Linked DNA regions of Pseudovibrio sp. M1P-2-3. Each later gene encodes a partner of the first gene's protein in a complex. Links are inferred from orthologs where the notes say so. Each region holds a gene or a part of one and is shown on either strand. Other genes may lie near its edges.

The links.
Region 2: the proteins of mfd (region 1) and uvrA are in contact, whole or in part, in a crystal structure (PDB 4DFC), measured with the Escherichia coli proteins. The link is inferred for Pseudovibrio sp. M1P-2-3 from one-to-one orthologs.

Annotation. Positions count from the first base shown.
Region 1 is NZ_JARRCW010000001.1:2,663,173-2,674,636, reverse strand. What follows is about bases 3,371-7,394. They hold mfd (transcription-repair coupling factor), read left to right. Parts: upstream 3,371-3,693; coding sequence 3,694-7,194; downstream 7,195-7,394. Other genes in these bases: P6574_RS11560 (FtsB family cell division protein), read left to right, coding at 7,379-7,394; P6574_RS11570 (FAD assembly factor SdhE), read left to right, coding at 3,371-3,668. In the rest of the region: P6574_RS11585 (YbaN family protein), read right to left, coding at 1-110; P6574_RS11580 (DUF502 domain-containing protein), read left to right, coding at 329-1,072; ATP-dependent DNA helicase RecG, read right to left, coding at 1,097-3,199; more of P6574_RS11570, read left to right, coding at 3,363-3,370; more of P6574_RS11560, read left to right, coding at 7,395-7,651; pdhA (pyruvate dehydrogenase (acetyl-transferring) E1 component subunit alpha), read left to right, coding at 7,908-8,891; P6574_RS11550 (pyruvate dehydrogenase complex E1 component subunit beta), read left to right, coding at 8,910-10,292; P6574_RS11545 (pyruvate dehydrogenase complex dihydrolipoamide acetyltransferase), read left to right, coding at 10,309-11,464. UniProt on the Escherichia coli protein: Couples transcription and DNA repair by recognizing RNA polymerase (RNAP) stalled at DNA lesions. Mediates ATP-dependent release of RNAP and its truncated transcript from the DNA, and recruitment of nucleotide excision repair machinery to the damaged site.
Region 2 is NZ_JARRCW010000001.1:1,773,256-1,784,183, forward strand. What follows is about bases 4,296-7,783. They hold uvrA (excinuclease ABC subunit UvrA), read right to left. Parts: upstream 7,430-7,783; coding sequence 4,496-7,429; downstream 4,296-4,495. Also shown: P6574_RS08085 (nitrate reductase), read left to right, coding at 1-1,209; P6574_RS08090 (NAD-dependent succinate-semialdehyde dehydrogenase), read right to left, coding at 1,313-2,773; P6574_RS08095 (hypothetical protein), read right to left, coding at 3,010-3,984; P6574_RS08105 (single-stranded DNA-binding protein), read left to right, coding at 7,792-8,346; P6574_RS08110 (lactoylglutathione lyase), read right to left, coding at 8,477-8,917; P6574_RS08115 (cold-shock protein), read left to right, coding at 9,331-9,909; P6574_RS08120 (DUF192 domain-containing protein), read left to right, coding at 9,938-10,390; allantoinase PuuE, read left to right, coding at 10,507-10,928. UniProt on the Escherichia coli protein: The UvrABC repair system catalyzes the recognition and processing of DNA lesions. UvrA is an ATPase and a DNA-binding protein. A damage recognition complex composed of 2 UvrA and 2 UvrB subunits scans DNA for abnormalities.

The DNA.
Region 1 (11,464 bases):
CCTGCAGCCAGAATAAAAAAGATTGTTGAGGGCAGGAGGGGTAATACGATGCCGACCAGTCCTATTCCAATGAACAGGAAGCCTGAGGAAAAGTAGAAGGCTCGAATCATCTAATGCTCTCTCCGAAGCGGGCGTACTCTGGCTGGTGAAATTAAACAAGAGTATTAAACTCAGGAATTAATTTAGGGCAAGACAAGGGCTCTTTCAAGAGCGTGTTATCTGTTGTTAGACTATCTACAGACCATTTTAAGAGTATCTGTCAATGAACCACGAAAATCAACAAAAACAGTTTGAAGCAAAAGCGAAGAAAACGATCAGGCCGAGCCTCATGATGCGGGTGCGAAATTACTTCTTAACGGGTTTGGTCATAACTGGGCCTATTGGCATAACCATTTATTTGAGTTGGTCTTTGATTCAGTGGGTAGATAAATGGGTGAAACCGCTTATTCCGCACCGGTATAACCCTGACACTTATGTTCCAATTGAAGTTCCAGGCGTCGGACTCATTGCTGCATTCATTGGTCTCACTATTATCGGTTTTTTGACTGCGAATATAGCAGGGCGCGGCTTTATCCGTATGGGAGAGGGAATTCTCGTACGAATGCCTCTTGTTAGAAATGTATACGCTGCATTGAAACAAATCTTTGAGACAGTTCTACAAGAGCGTGGAGAGAGTTTTACAAAAGCGGCTTTGATTGAATATCCAAGAAAAGGATTGTGGGCGATCGTTTTCATTTCAGCGGACACCAAAGGAGAGGTTGCCGCAAAACTTGAAGGTGGCGAGAAAACCGTGGCAGTATTTTTGCCCACAACTCCAAATCCAACCTCTGGCTTTTTACTTTTTGTTCCAAAAGATGAAGTGAGGGAGTTGTCCATGAGTGTGGAGGATGCGGCAAAGCTGGTTATTTCGGCGGGACTGGTCAGCCCTGACTATCCAGAATTAATTGAAGCGGATAGAAAATCGGGCATATACAAAGGGTTTGGCAAAAGAAAAGCAGCCAATACTCAAGAAGAGCCAAGAAATCCTGAAGTTGAGGGTTGCTGTTCGGCTGCTGCTGTTGAAAAAGACTGACCAGATTTTCGAGGGCAACTGTTTCTATCCAGCCTGCAGCAGTTTCATAGCTTCATTTTTTGAAAATAGGTAGAGGAGGGAGCGAAGGGCTTCTCCTCGCGGTGATTTTAACATGGGATCGTTAGCTACTATCAGTTTTGCATCATCTCGCGCTGTTTCCATTAACTGCGCGTGAATTTGAATATCTCCAACTTTGAAACCAGGCAAACCGGATTGTCGGGTGCCGAGCAACTCTCCCTCTCCACGTAGGCGCAGGTCTTCTTCTGCAATAAGAAACCCGTCGTTTGTCTGACGAAGAATATTGAGCCTTGCAGCGGCTGTCTTACTAAGAGGGGGTTTAAAGAGAAGCAGGCAGGTAGAGGCAGCGCTGCCTCTGCCTACGCGTCCCCTTAACTGGTGTAGTTGTGCAAGGCCAAAGCGCTCAGCGTGTTCTATCACAATTATGGTTGCGTCAGGAATATCAACCCCCACCTCAATGACTGTCGTGGCGACTAACAAGCGGGCTCTGCCTTTTTTAAAGGCGTCCATCGCAGCGTGCTTTTCCTCGGCGCTTTGTCGCCCATGAACGAGGGCAACCACATCGCCAAACGCACTTTGAAGGTCCGTAAATCTTTCTTGCGCTGCCGCCAGATCTACTTTCTCAGAATCTTCCACCAAGGGGCATACCCAATAGACTTTCTGTCCAGCTGCGATTGCCGATTTTAATCTTTCAACGGTTTCCCCAAGTCTGTCCAGTGAGACGCTGACTGTTTTAATGGGTTGGCGGCCAACTGGTTTATCAGTTAAGCGGGAGACATCCATATCTCCAAAATATGATAGAACCAAAGTGCGGGGGATGGGGGTTGCAGTCATAACAAGGACATCAACGTCCGGTCCCTTGGCAGATAATGCAAGACGCTGATGAACCCCGAAACGATGCTGCTCATCGACAACCGCAAGACCTATATTTTTAAATTTCACTGTACTTTGGAAAAGGGCGTGGGTGCCCACAATGAGGTCAATCTCGCCTTGCTCAAGAGCTTGATTGATCTCCCGCTTCGTCTTGGCTGTATCTTTGCCGCTTAAAGCTGCGATGCGTATTCCTGCAGCTTTGCACAGCGGTTCCATGGAGGCGAAATGCTGCCTTGCTAAAATGTCTGTTGGGGCCATTAAGGCAGCTTGTGCACCATCTTCGATGACTTGCGCCATCGCCATCAAGCCAACAATTGTTTTCCCCGCCCCCACATCTCCTTGAAGAAGGCGTAGCATTCGCGCAGGCTCCCCCAAGTCCTTTGAAATCTCCAAGAAAGCCTGTTCTTGCCCTTTCGTTAAAGAGAAGGGAAGGGCTGTCAGAATTTTCTGACGCAGCAGCCCCGTCCCTTTTCTCGAAGCCCCACCCTTGTGCCGAAGTGAGTTACGAACCAGAGCCAGAGCAAGCTGGCTGGCGAGAAACTCATCATAGGCCAGACGTTGCCGCTCTGGACTGTCTTCTAGAAGCTGTTCAGGAGTTTCCGGCTTATGCAAAGACAGGAGCGCCTCTCTAAAGCTTGGAAAACCGCGACGTTTCACAAACTCTGAGTCCTGCCATTCTTCGAGGTCAGGAATAAGAGCCAGAGCAGTGACCATTGCTTTTTGGAGCATCTTGGAAGAAAGACCAGCGGTCATTGGGTAGACAGGTTCAATAAGGGGAAGTGAATGGCTGTCTGCTTCACTAACAACGTGGTCAGGGTGCACCATTTGAGTACGATTATTGAAACGCTCTACCTTTCCAGAGACCAGTCTTACCTCTCCAACGGGAAGAATTTTCTCCAGATAATCCCGTCGGGCATGAAAGAAGGTAATTTCGATTTCACTGCTGTCGTCATGGGCAAGAACTTTATAGGGAGCCCGGCTATTACGCGGCGGGGCGCGGTGTGCATCTATATGCAAGCGAAGGGTCACAATTGTATCTTCTGGGCTTTCCGCGATGCTAGGTCTCAAGCTGCGATCGATGACATTGTTTGGAATATGGAACAGGAGATCAGCAATGCGAGCTTCTCGCTCAGAGTTGGCAACAAACAGATTTCCAATGGTTTTGGCAGTCTTGGGACCAATCCCGTTGAGTTGAGTAACAGGAGCAAAGAGCGGATCAAGCCGAGCTGGGCGCATAAATCTTTTCGGACCATAACGTGAACAGATACTTGATCTGTGGCATGTCTTGTTGTTTTGTGCAACGAAAGATTGGAAATGACTGACAGGTGTCTTTATACGGGCTGTGCTCCCCAGTCCTTTTTGAGCAAAATTACTGTCAAAAGTAAAGGAATTTGAAGTTATGGCCTCAATTGAACAGAGACAGGAACCATCAGCGCTGTATGAGCTGGATAATCGCCGCAAGCGTATTATTTTCCGTTGTTCCCATCGCGGTATGAAGGAAATGGATATTCTATTGGGCGGTTATGTTGAAGATCATATCTCACGGTTAAGCGAGGAACGGCTGAGTGAACTCGAAACATTGCTGCAAATCAATGACCAGGATTTATTCGCTTGGTTTGTAGGCTCCAAGCCAGTTCCAGCCGAACGTGATACCCAGCTTTTCAAAGATATTCTGAATTACCAGAACAATAAGTTTTCAGCTTAAGTAGATAGAATATCCCGAGTAAAGGATGCGTCAAGTGCAAAATAGCCCCCTCTATAATGGCGGTAATATGGTCTTCTCATCTGTGCCAGATGGCGCTGAGGCTTATGCTCTTGCAAAAGCAATAGAAGGCCATAAAGAGACGGGATTGGCTTTAACATTTATTGCACGTGATGCAACGCGGATGGCTGCCATTGCGGAGGGGGTGAGCTTCTTTGCTCCTCATGTTGAAGTTGTTCAGCTTCCTTCGTGGGACTGTCTGCCATATGATCGGGTGTCGCCCCATGCAGGTGTGGTCGCAAGGCGGTTGATGACTTTGGGTCGTCTCGCCAGAGGCATGAAATCTAAAAAGCCGGTTGTGCTTCTTACAACGGTCAACGCTGCCCTTCAAAAACTGCCTGTTCGTAAGTGGATTTCGGAGCATATTCGTGTTCTGGCTCCCGGTAACAGAGTACCACTTAAAAGTGTTATTGGTTGGCTGGAGCTAAATGGATTTTTACGCACGCCTACAGTGCGGGAAACCGGCGAATATGCGGTGCGAGGGGGGATAGTGGATCTGTTTGCGCCAGGGCGCGAAGAGCCGGTCCGGTTGGATTTCTTTGGTGATACGCTGGAATCTATCCGCACATTCGACACTGCGACCCAGATGACAGTTGCTCAAAAAAAGCGCTTGGCTTTGGTACCAATGAGTGAAGTCGTACTCGATAAGGAGAGTATATCTCGCTTCCGCAGCCGCTATGTTTCACAATTCGGGGCAGCGTCTAGGGAGGACGTACTTTACCAGTCAATATCTGAGGGACGGCGCTACGCTGGAATGGAACACTGGCTACCTCTTTTCCATGAGAAGGTGGAAACATTTTTTGATTATATTGGAGATACCCCCGTCTTGCTGGATTCGGCAGACGATGATGTGACCAAACAGCGGTTGGAACAAGTAAATGAACATTATGAAGCCCGTGAAGAGGGCTTAAATAACAAAGCACTTGCATCCGGTGTTCCCTATCTGCCGATAAAACCGGCAAGCTTATATTTAACGCAGGAAGAGTGGACTGTTACGCTGGCCGAAAGGGCAACAGCGCGCCTAAATCCTTTTTCCATTCCCCCAGGAACTGGACAAATTGTAGAGGATTTCGGAGGAAAACAGGGGCGCAACTTTGCCGCTGAACGATCAGCTGGGGATGTAAATATTTTCGAGGCGTTTACCAATCATGCCGCGCAGTTGCGCTCAGAAGGTAAGACTGTGGTCATTGCTTGCTGGAGTGAGGGGACCAGAGAGCGTTTGGCCCAAATTCTATCTGACCATGGTCTGGATCGAACTGGGTATGCCGGGAATGTCTCTGAACTGGTTCAGCTTCCAAAGGGAATGAGCGCACTGGTCATTCTTGGGCTTGAACAAGGGTTTGAAGTCGGGGATTACGCCTTTGTTGGAGAGCAGGACATTCTTGGCGATCGAATGGTTCGCCAAAAACGGCGCAAGTCGAAAAGTGCGAACGTACTCACAGAGGCCTCCAGCCTTCATGAAGGTGATCTTGTTGTTCATGCAGACCATGGTATTGGCCGGTTTCTTGGTTTGAAAACCATCGAAGCCATGGGTGCACCCCATGATTGCTTGGAATTACAATATGCAAAGGGCGATAAACTCTACCTTCCAGTTGAGAATATTGATCTCCTAACCCGTTACGGGTCGGAGGACCAAGAAGCGCAACTTGACAAGCTGGGTGGTGGCGCCTGGCAGGCCCGCAAAGCGAGAATGAAAAAACGCATTCTTGAAATTGCGGATGGTCTCATCAAAACAGCTGCAGAAAGGGAGCTGCGCTCCGCGCCTTCAATTGATGTGCCAGCTGGAACATACGATGAGTTTGCAGCCCGTTTTGTCTATGATGAAACGGATGACCAATTGAATGCTATAGAGGCCATATTCGAGGACTTGAGTTCTGGTCGCCCTATGGATCGCCTCGTTTGTGGGGATGTGGGGTTTGGCAAAACAGAAGTGGCCTTGCGGGCGGCATTTCTAGCTGCAATGTCAGGCAGGCAGGTAGCTGTTGTTGTTCCAACGACGCTACTCTCCCGCCAGCATTTTAAAACTTTTTCAGAGCGTTTCAAGGGGCTCCCGATAAACGTCAGGCAGGCTTCCCGTTTGGTTCCCTCGAAGGAGTTAAACCAAACCAAGAAGGGACTAACGGACGGCTCTGTGGATGTGGTTATTGGAACGCATGCACTCTTGGGCAAGTCTATTGAGTTTCGTGATCTTGGGCTTTTGATAATTGATGAAGAGCAGCACTTTGGGGTGAAGCATAAGGAGCGCCTTAAGGAGCTGAAAAGTGATGTTCATGTGCTAACACTCTCTGCAACGCCCATACCCCGAACACTCCAGTTGGCCCTAACAGGTGTTCGCGAGCTTTCCTTAATTGCAACGCCTCCGGTTGATCGATTGGCTGTCCGGACGTTTGTGTCTCCTTTTGATGCAATGGTGATTCGTGAGTCTCTTCTTAGGGAGCATTACCGTGGTGGGCAGAGTTTTTATGTTTGTCCGCGCCTTTCAGACCTTGCCGGGATGCGGGAATTTCTTGAGACCTCTGTTCCTGAGGTGAAGGTTGCCACGGCCCATGGGCAAATGGGGGCAGGCGAGCTTGAAGACATTATGAATGCCTTTTATGAGGGGCAATATGATGTGCTTTTGTCAACCACGATTGTTGAATCAGGGCTTGATATACCAAATGCAAATACGCTGATTGTACATCGCGCTGATATGTTTGGCCTTGCTCAGCTCTATCAAATTAGAGGAAGGGTTGGGCGCTCAAAGACACGGGCATATGCGCTGTTTACTGTTCCTGCAAATAAGGTTTTGACATCAGCGGCAGAGCGAAGGTTGAAGGTGCTTCAGTCCTTGGAGAATTTGGGAGCGGGATTTCAGCTCGCCAGTCACGATCTGGATATTCGCGGCGCAGGGAATTTGCTTGGGGAAGAGCAGTCCGGGCATGTGAAAGAGGTTGGGTTTGAACTTTATCAGCAAATGCTGGAGGAGGCCGTTGCTCAACTGAAATCTGGAGGAGAAGTTTTTGAAAAAGAAAAGTGGTCACCTCAAATTTCGGTAGGTACTGCTGTTCTTATACCTGAGGCCTACATACCGGATCTTCAACTTCGGCTGGACCTTTACCGTCGCCTTTCAGATTTAACGGAACCAAACGACATTGACCGGTTTGCGGCAGAGTTGATTGACCGCTTCGGGAAGCTTCCTTCTGAGGTCAATCACTTGCTGAAGATCGTCTACATTAAAGGGCTGTGCCGCCGTGCCAATGTTGAAAAAATAGATGCGGGTTCCAAAGGGGTTGTCATTGGATTTAAAGATAATGAATTTCCAAACCCAGCTGGACTTGTAGCTTATATTGCAGAACAGGGATTTCTTGCGAAAATTCGTCCAGATCAGAAGATATCTCTAACAAGGGACTGGCCTGAAGCCAATGACAGGCTTAAAGGTTGCGCTGCAATTCTTCTAAAACTTGTCGCACTGGTTGATGCGGGGTCATAATTTGGTGGGCTGCCTGCGGCGCACTGCAGATTATGAGTATATAATTTGGTAGGAAGCGTGTGAAAGAAATGATTCATTAACGCTGTATCTTCATACTCCCAATGTTTGATGGGCATGTAAGTTTGAGTAGGTTCGTCCAGTGGTTGCTACAACGCGTCAAAAAAAACAATCACAGATTAAGGGATTGTTTGTTCCGGTCCTCGCGATTGGCCTTTTAGGGTACTTTGGGTACCATGCGCTGAATGGTGAATTGGGAATAGTTGGCAAAGCTCTTATTGAGCGACAGGTTCGGGAACTGGAGACGCAGCTGTCAGAGCTTAGCGAGGATAGGATCGTTCTCGAACGAAGGGTTATGCTTCTCATGCCCCACAACCTTCATCCTGATATGGTGGATGAGCGTGCCCGTGCTGCACTGAATTTGGTGCACAGTGACGAGGTCGCAATTTTTCGTCGATAAGCTCCAGATAAGTGAGTTAACCAGTTTTTAGTTTACTATCAGTAGTTAACTTAATATTAGTTAATGACAAAATATCTTTTAAATACAATAGTTTATTCTTTTTGTCTCCCTAATTTGAGAGCTTGGAAAAGTGCTGTTTAGACGTTAGTGTTAGCTTTGAAAATTCAATTATACGTCACGAGAGACGAGGGTCATGGCTGGAACTCAAACCAAGTCTACGGGAGCGCGAAAGAGCGCATCTAAAGCCCGCGGTGCAATGAAAAATTCGCCTGCAATTTCCGAATTCAATAAAGAGGAAGAACTGCAAGCCTATCGAGAAATGCTTCGCATCCGCCGTTTTGAAGAAAAGGCTGGGCAGCTTTACGGAATGGGGTTGATTGGCGGTTTTTGCCACCTCTATATCGGGCAGGAAGCCGTTGTTGTTGGCATTGAAATGGCCAAGAAGCAGGGTGATCAAATGGTAACAAGTTACCGTGATCACGGTCACATGCTTGCTTGTGGTATGTGCCCCGATGGCGTTATGGCTGAATTGACTGGACGTGAGGGCGGCCTTTCTAAAGGTAAGGGCGGTTCCATGCATATGTTCTCCAAAGAGCAGGAGTTCTACGGAGGTCATGGGATCGTTGGCGCTCAGGTAGCTATTGGTACAGGTCTGGCATTCACTAATAAATATAAAGAAAACGGCCAGGTATCTCTGACTTTCTTTGGTGATGGCGCTGCCAACCAGGGGCAGGTCTATGAAAGCTTCAATATGGCAAAACTCTGGAACCTGCCCGTTATTTATATCATTGAAAATAACAAGTATGGCATGGGAACCAGTGTAGAACGGGCCTCTTCAACAACTGATCTGTCTCAGCGCGGTGTATCGTTTGGTATTCCCGGTGTTCAAGTTGACGGCATGGATGTTCGTGCTGTTAAAGCCGCAACTGACTACGCAATGGATTGGTGCCGAGAAGGAAATGGTCCTTACATTCTCGAAATGGTAACCTATCGTTATCGCGGGCATTCCATGTCCGACCCCGCGAAATACCGCTCAAAAGATGAAGTGCAGAAAATGCGGTCTGAGCATGATCCGCTAGAGCAAGTTCGAGCTCGCCTTCTTGAGAAAAAGTGGGCTGATGAGGAGGAGTTGAAGGCAATTGATAAGGAAGTGCGCGCTGTTGTTGCTGCTGCTGCCGAATTTGCCCAAGCCTCACCTGAGCCTCAGCCATCCGAACTTTACACTGACATTCTACTTTGAGGGCGGAGTACAAAAACAATGCCGATAGAAATTTTGATGCCCGCTCTTTCACCAACAATGGAAGAGGGAAACCTCTCTAAGTGGGTTAAAAAAGAAGGTGATAGTGTCTCTGCTGGAGATGTTATTGCAGAAATTGAAACCGATAAGGCCACAATGGAAGTTGAAGCTGTTGATGAGGGTGTTATCGGAAAAGTTCTAGTTGCCGAAGGAACTGAAGGCGTAAAGGTCAACAGTCCAATTGCTGTTTTGTTGGAAGAAGGTGAAGACGCCTCCGCGCTGGATGGTAAACGTGAGGAACCTAACACTCCTGCAGCTCAGCCGGAGCAGGTTTCTGAACCAGCGCAGCCAGTTCCTGCAGTTGCAGCCCCTGTGGAGGTGATCGTTCCGAGTGATCCGGAGGTCCCTGCGGGGACAGAGATGGTGTCCACGACTGTTCGTGAAGCACTTCGCGATGCCATGGCTGAAGAAATGCGCCGTGATGAAAATGTGTTCCTTATGGGTGAAGAAGTCGCTCAGTACCAAGGTGCATATAAAATTTCTCAGGGCCTTTTGGATGAGTTCGGTGAAAAGCGGGTCATTGATACGCCAATCACAGAGCATGGGTTTACTGGCCTTGCTGTTGGCGCAGCCATGTCAGGTCTCCGCCCTATTGTGGAATATATGACTTTCAATTTTGCCATGCAGGCAATTGACCATATCATTAACTCCGCAGCCAAAACTCTCTACATGTCCGGCGGTCAAATGGGCGCACCAATGGTGTTTCGTGGTGCCAATGGTGCAGCTGCTCGTGTCGGTGCGCAGCACTCTCAAGATTATGCCGCATGGTATGCAAGCATTCCGGGCTTGAAAGTTGTTCAGCCTTATTCTGCGGCAGATGCTAAAGGCCTTCTCAAGGCGGCAATCCGGGATCCCAATCCTGTTATCTTCCTTGAAAACGAGTTGCTTTACGGCCACAGCTTTGATGTGCCTAAGCTGGATGACTACGTACTGCCTATTGGTAAGGCGAAGGTCGTTCGCGAAGGAACGGATGTGACCATTGTATCATGGAGCATCGGAATGACATATGCGCTCAAAGCTGTTGAAGAACTGGCGCAGATGGGCATCTCTGCTGAATTGATTGATCTTCGTACAATTCGCCCACTGGATATGGAAACTATCCTGACCTCTGTTAGAAAAACAGGGCGCCTTGTGACCGTTGAGGAAGCTTTCCCGATCTGTTCAGTGTCCTCCGAAATTGCCTATCAGGTTCAGGAGCAGGCATTCGATTGGCTGGATGCTCCGGTGCTTCGCATTACTGGCAAGGATGTTCCAATGCCATACGCAGCAAACCTTGAAAAGCTGGCACTTCCAAATGTTCAGGAAGTCATTGATGCGGTTAAAGCCGTAACATACACCGCATAAGGCGAAGGGCTCGATCATGGCGATTAAGATATTGATGCCAGCGCTTTCTCCGACCATGGAAGAAGGTAATCTGGCCAAGTGGTTGGTTAAAGAAGGTGATAACGTTTCTGCCGGTGATGTGATCGCGGAAATTGAAACTGATAAGGCCACCATGGAAGTTGAATCTATTGATGATGGCGTTGTTGGTAAGATTTTAGTGGCTGAGGGAACGGAAGCCGTTAAGGTGAACGAGCTGATTGCTGTCCTACTAGAGGATGGAGAAGATGCTTCTGCCGTAGATGCTATGATGAGTAGTGATGCTCAGCCTGCCCAGCCGCAGATTGAAGCTAAAGGTGAGGACACTCCTGCCTCCGTACAAGTATCTAGCAACACTCAAGAGCCTCAGCAAAAAGATCGAATATTTTCTTCACCGCTGGCTCGGCGCATTGCAAAGCAAAACGAGTTGGACATCGCTCAAGTCAGTGGTAGTGGCCCCCGAGGGCGCGTGGTGAAAAGAGATGTTGAAGCAGTTCTTGCTGCCGGCGCTACTAAACTGGCTACAGCTCCTGCACCGACACCGGTTGTTGCGGTTGCTCCTGCAGCTCCGCAAGGCCAGTCAGATGAGCAAATATTCAAGCTGTTTGATGAAGGCTCCTATGAGCTGATCCCGCATGATGGGATGCGTAAGACGATTGCAAAGCGTCTCACAGAATCCAAGCAAACAGTCCCGCACTTCTATCTAACTGTAGAATGTCAGCTGGACGAATTGCTGGCTCTGCGCTCTCAGCTTAACAAATCGGCTCCTGTCGATAAAGAAGGCAACGCGAAGTATAAGCTCTCCGTTAACGATATGATCATTAAGGCACATGCGCTGGCCCTCAAGGCCGTGCCAGCTGCCAATGCATCATGGAGTGATAACGGCATGTTAATGCACAAGCATTCTGATGTCGGTGTCGCAGTTTCTGTTGATGGTGGGTTGATTACGCCAATTATCCGCCGCGCTGAAGAAAAGACACTTTCTACAATTTCTCTTGAAATGAAAGATCTTGCAAAGCGTGCGCGTGAACGGAAGTTGAAACCGCTGGAATATCAGGGCGGCACCAGTGCTGTTTCCAACTTGGGAATGTTTGGCATCAAAGAGTTCTCGGCAGTTATTAACCCGCCGCATGCCACCATTCTTGCCGTTGGTGCGG
Region 2 (10,928 bases), 890 kb from region 1 along the record:
TCCTTTGATAATCCAGTCCAGATTTTCCGCGAACATGCTGCGCTTTCCGGCTACCAGAATAATGGTGAACGGGATTTTGATATCAGCGCCTACGACGATGTGAGTGAGGGTGCCTATGAGGCATTGACGCCATTTCAGTGGCCCCGCACGCGCGAGCCTGCGAGAAATAAAGAGCGTTTTTTTTCTGATGGCGGATTTTTCCATAAAAACGGCAGGGCACGTTTTGTTCAAATTGAGCCACAGACTCTAGGGGAGGCAACTCATAATTATGCATTCACGTTAAATACGGGGCGTATCCGCGATCAGTGGCATACCATGACACGTACCGGAAAATCGGCCCGACTGTCCGCCCATCTTGGGGAGCCTTTCGCAGAAATTCATCCTGAAGATGCACTGGCTCTCGGGATACGGCATGCAAACCTTGTGGAAGTGAGTAACGGGCTGGGAAAAATTCTTGTGCGTGCGCTTATCACCTCTCGTCAGAGCAAGGGAGAAGTTTTTGTTCCCATGCATTGGAGTGATCAGTTTGCGTCCAATGCGCGTGTGGACCGTTTGGTGCCGCCTAAAACGGATGGAACCTCCGGCCAGCCTGCATTTAAAAACGTGGGAGTGAAGCTCAGACCTTATGTGGGTGCGCTCTATGGTTTTGTGGTGAGCAGAAAGAAACCAGAGCTAATTGATCTGGATTACTGGGTGGTTTCCAGATGTGAAGGCGGGTGGAGTGCCGAGTTTGCCCATACGCATCGGCCAGCCAATATCACTGAGCGCCTTCAAGACCTGTTTAAAGACAGCGCCCCAAATCAAAGCGGGGCGAGGCCCGAGCTGGTGTCGATGGTCAATGACGGATCTGGCCTTGCAACGCATGCAGGATTTCAGGAAGAAACCCTGTTAGGTGCCGCATTTATGGCGGACCGTCCTGTCGGGGTTTCGCGCGGTTGGGCGAGGGGGCTTCTTGGCTTTCGTTTCCACAACTCAATGTCCCGCCACGGAGTTTTGGCGGGGTTGCCTTCAAATGGAAGTGTGGAGCCCGGTGCGTTGATTTGTTCTTGCATGAATGTTGGAGTGAACCAGATAGCTCTGGCAATTGAACAAGGAGCCTCCAGCTTGGACCAAGTTGCAGCCGCTACAAATGCAGGAACTGGCTGTGGGTCTTGCCGCGGAGATATTCTGCGGATTATCGAGGATTTACAAGTGGTTGCAGCTCAATGATGCCTGTAATAGCTACCAGTGTTTTAACACCCCCAACTTGAAAGGGGCTTATCAGCCCCTTTACTTTTTTCAAAGAACGGGTTCCCTCATCAGGAAGTGCACTCTAGAGCCCGCCCATGCAAACGTACTTCAATTCCTGAAAATCCTCTAAGCCAAACGATGAGCCTTCGCGGCCAAGACCGGATTGCTTGACACCGCCAAAAGGAGCTTCAGCCGCCGAAATTATACCGGTATTGACGCCGACGATGCCGTACTCAAGTGCCTCTGAAACACGCCACACACGGGCAAGATCTCGGGAATAGAAGTAGGAAGCCAGACCGAACTCGGTGTCGTTGGATTGCTCAACCACATCCTCCTCGTCTTCGAACTTGAAGAGCGGGGCAATTGGACCAAAGGTTTCTTCACGAGCGACCTTCATGGACTTTGTAACGCCGGTCAAAATGGTTGGTTCGAAATAGGTGCCACCGAGTGCGTGGCGATTTCCACCCATTGTAACTTCTGCGCCCTTGGACAGTGCATCTGCGATATGCTCTTCCACTTTACCCACGGCAGCATCATCAATCAACGGACCAAAGGTTACCCCCTCTTCAAAGCCACCACCGGTTTTCAGGAGTTTTAATTTTTCGGAGAGCATGCTGGCAAACTGTTCGTAAACGCCGCTTTGCACATAAATCCGGTTTGCGCAGACACATGTCTGCCCATTATTGCGGTATTTGGCAATTAAAGCCCCTTCTACTGCTGCTTCCAGATCCGCATCATCAAACACGATAAAGGGGGCATTTCCTCCAAGCTCTAGTCCCAGTTTCTTGATGGTTGGCGCACACTGACCATAAAGAAGAGCTCCGATTTGAGTTGAGCCTGTGAAGGTAAGCTTGCGCACAATTGAGCTTGATGTCATCACGCCGCCGATTTGGCTGGCTGAACCGGTGACAATGGAAAACAGTCCCTTTGGAATTCCGGCCTCTTCTGCAAGCACTGCTAGAGCGATGGCGGAGAAGGGGGTTTGTGCGGCAGGTTTTAAAACAATGGCACAGCCAGCTGCCAGCGCAGGGGCCACCTTGCGGGTGATCATCGCATTTGGAAAGTTCCAGGGGGTTATGGCGGCAACAACCCCTATGGGCTGCTTGAGAATAACAATGCGCTGACTGGTGTTGTGGGTTGGAACAATCGCTCCATCCGATCTGCGGCACTCCTCGGCAAACCAGCGGATGAACGAGGCTCCATAGGCGATTTCCCCACGGGATTCAGCCAGCGGCTTACCTTGCTCACTGGTGAGGATGATTGCCAGATCCTCTTGATTTTCCATAATAAGATCGTGCCAGCGCATTAAAATATCCGCGCGCTCGCGTGCCAGTTTCGCAGCCCATGGTTTTTGGGCTTCTTGTGCGGCTTCCAAAGCCCCTTGAGTTTGTTCCGCAGTAATTTTGGGAACAAGACCGATTTGCTTTTGTGAGGCAGGGTCGGTGACTTTAATGGCGTTTTCCGGATCAACATCGATCCACTGGCCCGCGACATAGGCCGATTGGCGAAACAAACTGTTGTTTGCGAGTGTTTTTTCTAGCAACTTCTGCTCCTGTCATCCATAGGCCTAACAGCTCAGGGTGAGTGATCGCGGCCAATGCAAATCACTGTTAGTTTTCTTGGTATTTCTTCAGGTATCAAGAGGTTAGTTTGAACTTGCGGCGGTAAACAACCTCTCCTTGTTCAGCAGAATACTGGAAACTGCCATTTACGGGTACTCTGAAAGGAATTCTGGTGAAGACTTCATTCCCATTTGTCAGAGTATAAGAGCACAGAGCACTAGCGGGGGGCAGGTGCACTTTTGTTTCTATCGGAAATGGCAATTATAACAGTTCCTAGTCCAACAATCAGGCCGCCCACGAGGGGAACCCATGAAATTGGTTTACGAAATGTAAAACCCATCCATTCAATTAGTATTTCAACGGGGAACGAGATGAGTGCATAGGATACATAAAAGAGCGTGAAATTGCTGGTCCCTACCATCTGAACAGATTTGAGCGAAAAGAACAGAGTTGGCCCGATAATGAAAATTCCAAGCAGTGCACTGTAAAGCCAGAACCTCCAGTTCTCAAGTGAGGCCATGACGCGGGAATGGTGAGGCAGGTGGATATAGACATTCCATAGGGTTTGATCGATGATCACGATGAGGAAAATGATAAGTGTCAGGAAGACAGCAGACACTGACATAATTACGCCCGTGAGCAGCATTCCTTCTCTCAAAGTTGAAGTTTGATTGGCCGGATGTAGCTCAATTGTGAGGGTAGCGGCAAGGTTGAATACAACGGACAGGAAAATCAGGAAAAGTCCAAAATTCCATTTACCTGAAGTGGTTGCATAAAGGACTACGACCATACCTATAAGAACGATGAGATATCCTAAGGCGGAACGTCCACGGGGCAACGTGGCATACCTCATGTAGTTTAGCAAAGGTAGCAAAAGAACGATTAGAAGACTTGAAAAATTTACGTCGGTCGCATTCATGTGTGAAAGGGCAGCTTGAAAAAGGGACAGTGTGCACACGCGTAAAAAACCATATAGCCAAGTGTGAATGGAGCCAATTCCTTCAAGGGACATGCCCCTGCGATAGGAAAAGACAATCATGGAAATGCCGCCCAATGCCATGGTTGCGGCGGAGAAAATCCACGGTCCCAATGCGGAGTTCGCAAAAATCACTTTGTTGGTAAGGTAGAATACAACCCAAAGAAAATAGGTGAATAGGGTGACGAGGGCACCTTGAAGGGTGAGTTCTTTCACAGGTCTATTCCTAGGGTCTTACTGAGGATTTAGAGCGTATTATTATTGGAGCATACCTTTGTGTTTTTCAGGAGGTAGGCCGGAACCAGCCTCAAGCACAGAAGAGATATGTGAGGGGGCCGTTCCTGTTAGTGTCCACCTGTTACTGTGCATCTCTTTTATTTGGGAATGCTTAATGTTGGGGCATAGGCGCCGGTCAGGCTTCCGCCCTATGAAGTTAGCAGGGATAGAAGACAGCCGTGCGGTCAGGTGAAGATTGAGGCAAGGGCAGGGAGGATGAGGAATTTGAGCTTAAAGCAATGAGACTTTTCGTGGAAACGCCTCATTGCTTCAAATTGTGTTTTATGCGGATCTTTTTCCGAAAACCAGTGCCCACTTTTTGGAGATACGCTTAATGGAAGTACCTCACGCCTTTACCTAATGGCTTACGTGCTCGTCCTGCGAAGAGCGATACCTATGCTTTGCGGGTATGTGAGAAAAGCCCCGATCAGAAATCAGGGCTTTCGTTTTGTTATTCAGCTGCTGTCAGTCTATGTGCGTGTTTGTGTTCCAAAATGCCTTTCAAGAACTGGCCCGTATAGCTTTCCGGTACCTTGATCACGTCTTCCGGGCGGCCTTTGGCGACAACGGTTCCGCCACCATCTCCCCCTTCCGGTCCCATATCCACCAGCCAATCAGCGGTTTTGATCACTTCCAGATTGTGCTCAATCACCAGAACCGTGTTGCCCTGATCCACCAGCTCATGGAGAACTTCCAGAAGCTTGGCCACATCGTGGTAGTGGAGGCCGGTTGTGGGTTCATCAAGAATATAGAGTGTTCGGCCCGTTGAACGTTTTGATAGCTCTTTTGCCAGCTTAACTCGCTGCGCCTCACCGCCTGACAGGGTTGTAGCTTGCTGTCCAACCTTGATGTAGCCAAGGCCCACCCGTGCCAGCGTCTCCATTTTATCGCGGATATTGGGAACGGCAGAAAAGAATTCGGCGGCCTCTTCCACGGTCATATCCAGCACATCGGCTATGGACTTGCCCTTGAACTGGACCTCCAGAGTTTCCCGGTTATAGCGCTTTCCCTGACATACATCACAGGTCACATAAACATCGGGCAGAAAGTGCATCTCGATCTTGATAACACCATCACCCTGACAGGCCTCGCAACGGCCGCCTTTCACGTTGAATGAAAACCGCCCCGGTGCGTAGCCACGGGTTTTGGCCTCCGGCATGCCGGCAAACCATTCGCGAATGGGTGTGAAAGCACCTGTATATGTTGCGGGGTTAGAACGGGGGGTTCGGCCAATAGGGGATTGGTCGATATCAATCACCTTGTCCAGATGCTCCAGTCCTTCAATTTTGTCATGAGGGGCTGGATTGTCTCGTGCACCGTTTAGATGACGAGCGGCGGACTTGTAAACAGTATCAATGAGGAACGTGGATTTTCCGCCGCCCGATACTCCTGTGACGCAAGTGAACGTTCCTAGAGGCAGTTCGGTAGTGACAGACTTCAGGTTATTGGCCCGCGCACCAATGACTTTGAGAGACCGCTTTTTATCAACTTTGCGCCGTTTGGCGGGAATTGGAATTTCCATTTTGCCAGAAATATACTGGCCCGTTAGGGACGCCGGGTCTGCAATGATCTGTTCGGGGCTGCCGCGAGAGACAATCTGTCCCCCGTGAACACCGGCCCCCGGTCCCACGTCAAGTACATAGTCAGCTGCCAGAATGGCATCTTCGTCATGCTCCACCACAATCACGGTGTTTCCAAGGTCGCGCAGGTGTTTGAGGGTTTCAAGCAGACGCTCATTGTCCCGTTGGTGAAGGCCGATGGAGGGCTCGTCCAGTACGTAAAGAACGCCTGTCAGGCCCGAACCGATTTGTGAGGCAAGGCGGATACGCTGGCTTTCACCACCGGAAAGGGTTCCGGAGGAGCGGGACATGGACAGGTATTCAAGCCCCACATCGTTGAGGAACTTCAGGCGCTCGCGAATTTCCTTGAGGATGCGGTAGGCAATTTCCTTCTGCTTTTCAGAAAGGTCTGTCTCGATGGTGCTGAACCACTCCAAAGCCTGCCGAATGGAAAGGGTGGTTATCTCGCCAATGTGCTGGCCGTCGATTTTAACGGCAAGAGCCTCCGGTTTCAGCCTGTATCCTGAACAGGCTTCACAGGCGTGGTCTGACTGGAACCTTGAAAGTTCATCGCGCACCCACTGCGAATCGGTCTCGCGCCAGCGTCGCTCGATATTGCCGATAACCCCTTCAAAAGTTTTCTCGGTTTTATAAGAGCGGTTTCCGTCATTGTATTCAAACTGGACTTTTGTGCGGCCCGTTCCAAACAGAAGGGCTTTCTTGAATTTTTCGGGAAGATCGCGCCATGGCATAGTCATGGACACGTCATAGTGGTTGGCCAGCGCTTCCAGAGTTTGATTGTAATAGGGCGAGGTTGAACCGGTTTTTGCCCACGGTACAACGGCACCGCCGCGCAGGGTGAGGGTTTGGTCCGGAACTACAAGGTCCGGTTCAAAAGCCAGTTTGGTGCCAAGGCCATCACATGTGGGGCAGGCACCGAAAGGGTTGTTGAACGAGAACAGGCGCGGTTCCACTTCCGCAATAGTGAAACCGGAGACCGGGCAGGCAAACTTTTCCGAAAATGTTATTTTTTCAGGAGTATCTGCGCCCTCTTTTAAATCGGCATATTCTGCAACGGCAATTCCCTCAGCCAGTTGCAGGGCGGTTTCGAGAGAATCTGCAAGGCGGCCCGCAATGTCCGAACGAATAACGATACGGTCAACAACCACATCAATATCGTGCTTGAATTTTTTGTCGAGGACAGGCGCATCTGCGATTTCATAGAAGGTTCCATCAATCTTGACGCGCTGGAACCCCTTTTTCATAAGCTCGGCCAGCTCTTTACGGTATTCTCCCTTGCGCCCGCGCACAATAGGGGCAAGCAGGTAGAGCCGGGTGCCTTCTTCCAGATCCAGCAGGCGGTCAACCATCTGGCTGACAGTCTGGCTTTCGATGGGAAGACCTGTTGCAGGCGAGTAGGGAATTCCCACACGGGCAAACAACAGGCGCATATAGTCGTAGATCTCGGTCACCGTACCAACAGTAGAGCGCGGGTTTTTTGATGTGGTTTTCTGTTCAATAGAAATGGCCGGAGACAGGCCGTCGATCTGGTCTACATCTGGCTTCTGCATCATTTCAAGGAATTGGCGGGCGTAAGCGCTCAGGCTTTCCACGTAGCGGCGCTGCCCCTCGGCATAAATCGTATCAAAAGCCAGTGAGGATTTGCCTGATCCGGACAGTCCAGTGATGACGATGAGCTGGTCTCTTGGCAAGTCCACATCGACATTCTTCAAATTATGTTCGCGTGCGCCGCGTACCGAGATCGTCTTCAAAGTTTCACGGGGCGCAGAGCTTTGGAGATTGGGGGCATCAGATGCCTTGGTCATCCGGAATTTCCTTGATTGAGGCAGTCATTCAACACAGGCGTAAGCCACTTTACGGGAAAGGGGCAGGCTGTGAATGCTATGTGAGTCTAAAACCATCTGGAACATATATGGAACATGTTCCGCATTGCAAGCGTAAATAAATGGATTTGCAAGTCCGGAAGTTCTCAGGGTATCGGAAAAGATGTATTGAGAACAAAAAAAGAACATTGTAGGGTGGAACTCGTGCGACCCACTCTCTTATGTGGACAAGATTTGCTCAAAGCGGACGGTGATTTGCCTGTATGCTCCACAATGTTTAGGTTGCCTTTAGTTTTTTAAAGAAGACGTCGAGAGGCGGCCTTCTCACTTCCTAGGAGTTCACGATGGCGGGTAGCGTCAATAAGGTAATATTAGTCGGTAATTTGGGCGCCGACCCCGAAGTTCGCAGAACACAGGACGGCCGTCCGATCGTGAATCTGCGTATTGCAACTTCAGAGAGCTGGAGAGACCGTAACTCAGGTGAACGCCGTGAGCGGACGGAATGGCACCGTGTTGTTGTGTTCAACGAAGGGATTGCAAAGGTTGCCGAGCAATACCTGCGCAAAGGCTCCAAGGTCTATCTGGAAGGGCAGCTTCAAACACGTAAGTGGCAAGACCAGTCCGGTCAGGACAAGTACTCAACAGAGATCGTCTTACAGGGCTTCAACTCCACTTTGACCATGCTGGATGGCCGTAGTGAAGGCGGCACTGCTGGCGGTGGCGGCGGCTTTGGCGGTGGCCAGTCTGGTGGCGACTTCGGCGGTGGTCAGTCTTCCGGCGGCTTTGGCGGCGGTAGTCAAGGCGGCGGTGGCAACTTTGGCGGCGGTAACCAAGGCGGTGGCGGTGCTCCAAGTGGCGGCGGCTTCGGCGGCGGCATGGACGACGAAATTCCGTTCTAGAGAGTATCTTTTTAGTGTGAATTCCGGTTTGATGTATCGGATTGAGAGCACTGCCCTTTTGTAAAGGGCAGTGCTTTTTCTTGTCTTTATATGTGCTTGCCCGTTGGGAGGCAGGTTAATACGCCAACGCTTACCAGGTCCCTTGATTTTCCATGGAAGTCCATGGCTCCTGTTTGGGCAAAGCATTGCCTTTTTGAAGCAGTTCGATGGAAATTCCGTCTGGTGATTTGATAAAAGCCATACGCCCACAACGAGGCGGACGGTTGATGATCACGCCTTTTGACTGCAAATCACTGCAGACTTTGTAGATATCGTCTACCTCATAGGCCAGATGCCCGAAGTTGCGGCCTCCATGATAGTCCTCGCTGTCCCAGTTATATGTGAGCTCAAGAGCGGGGGCAGGCATTTCGTTGGCTGGCATGTCGTCACCGGGTGCTGCAAGGAAGACCAGCGTAAACCGTCCCGCTTCGTGTTCAACGCGGCGCACTTCATACAGTCCGAGTTTGTTGCAGTAAAAATCCAAAGAATCCTCCAGATCCTTTACACGGACCATCGTATGTAAAAAGCGCATATTAATTTTCCTCATGCCTATTTAAATGGCCCCCTGTTGGGGGGGGAGTTGCGACCTGTTGGTGTCACGTGAAGAGGTGCATCGTCACCTGCCAAAAGATAATATCCGTATATGTTGCATGCAGATGTACTGGGAAGCCAATAAATTGAAGCCCACTGATTGCACCCAGTTAAAAGATATTGGTTCGATTACCGTATTTAGTTGTATGATTTACATGATACATACTGGATATAGATATTTAATAGAGGGTAATCGTAAAAATGAGTCGGGGATGACTTAAGTTTTTTCTAATTTTACCCTGTAGCCCAACCTAGCCGATGCTATCCTTTTTTAACTGGAATCAACCAGAGGTGTGCGGCGTAAATCGCCTTTGGTCGAGACTTGATGCGGCGAGAGTATGTGAGGCTTATCCTATGGTCAAAACAACACCTGGGCTGGATTCTATCGATGTGCCGACGGATGAAGTATCCGTAGATGTTCTTGAGGTTGCTGGCACTATTAAATGGTTTGATATTGGAAAGGGATTCGGTTTTATCGAGCCAGAAAACGGAATGTCGGATGTTCTGCTTCATGTGACCTGTTTAAGGCGGGATGGATTTCAGACAGCCTATGAAGGTGCACGTGTTGTTTGCGAAGTTTTAAACCGGCCTCGCGGCTTGCAGGCCATGCGCATACTCTCTATGGACGAAACTACCGCTACACACCCCTCTCAGCTTCCTCCCTCGCGAACGCATGTTCAAGTTATCCCTGAGGGAGATTTTGTTGAGGCCGAGGTTAAATGGTTCAACCGCGTTAAGGGATTCGGTTTTCTCGTTTTGGACGGGGAAGATGAGGATATCTTTATCCATATGGAAACCTTACGCCGCTATGGAATAACAGAGCTTCGCCCCAAGCAAAAAGTACTTGTTCGCTTTGGGAAGGGGCCAAAAGGAAAAATGGCTGCGGAAGTCAAACCGATTGGGAGCGGGAGCCATATTCCTGCATCCCATTAAGAGCGGGCTTCTGCTGTGTGCCAAAAAAATGGCTATGAAGATAATCGTGAAGTCCCTGTTGGTTTTGTGTCTGGCTTTTGTTTGTGTTCCCACACGCGCTGAGAAGACCCCTGAACTTGAGAAACTTGAAATTGAGACGGCACAAGGCACCATTGCCTTTCTTGTGGAAGTTGCCGCGACACCTGAGGCCCGCACACAGGGGCTGATGTTTAGGGAGCATATTCCCGCTGATCAGGGTATGCTTTTCGTATTCCCCAATTCCAGGGAACGAATTTTCTGGATGAAAAATACGCCCACGTCTTTAGATATCCTTTTTATCAATAAGCAAAAGAGGATTGTCTCTATCGCTCGTGATACCATTCCCTATTCAGAGCGACCCATTCTTTCCAACGGAGATGCGCTTTATGTTCTTGAAGTGATTGCCGGGACCAGTCAACTTCGAGGTATTGGCGTGGGAGATCAGGTTATCTTTAATTTCTAAAGGTAATGGGCCAATTCCATTTAAGCCAAGAGTTTGTGGGGAGTGCGCAGGCTTGCCCTGAATTGCTTTTTACGGTTTGATCCAAGTTCTGCTCCCTCAGGTTTGAGAGGTCCCTCATGCTAGTAAATTATCCACGTGATCTAAAGGGGTATGGGCGGGCGACGCCCGATCCAAAATGGCCGAATGATGCAAAAATTGCTCTGCAATTTGTCATAAACTACGAAGAGGGCGGGGAGAATAATATCCTTCACGGGGACCCTGCCTCTGAAGCGTATCTCTCTGAACTTATTGGAGCGGAGCCGTGGCCCAATAAAAGGCATATGAACATGGAGTCCATCTACGAGTATGGCTCACGTGCCGGGTTCTGGCGTCTGTGGCATGTGTTTACCAAACGGCAGCTGTGTCCCACTGTTTTTGGAGTGACGACGGCATTGCAAAAAAATCCAGAAGTTGTTGCGGCTATGAAAGAGGCGGGATGGGAAATTGCTTCCCACGGGTACAAGTGGATTGAGTACAAAGACTTTGCAGTTACCGAAGA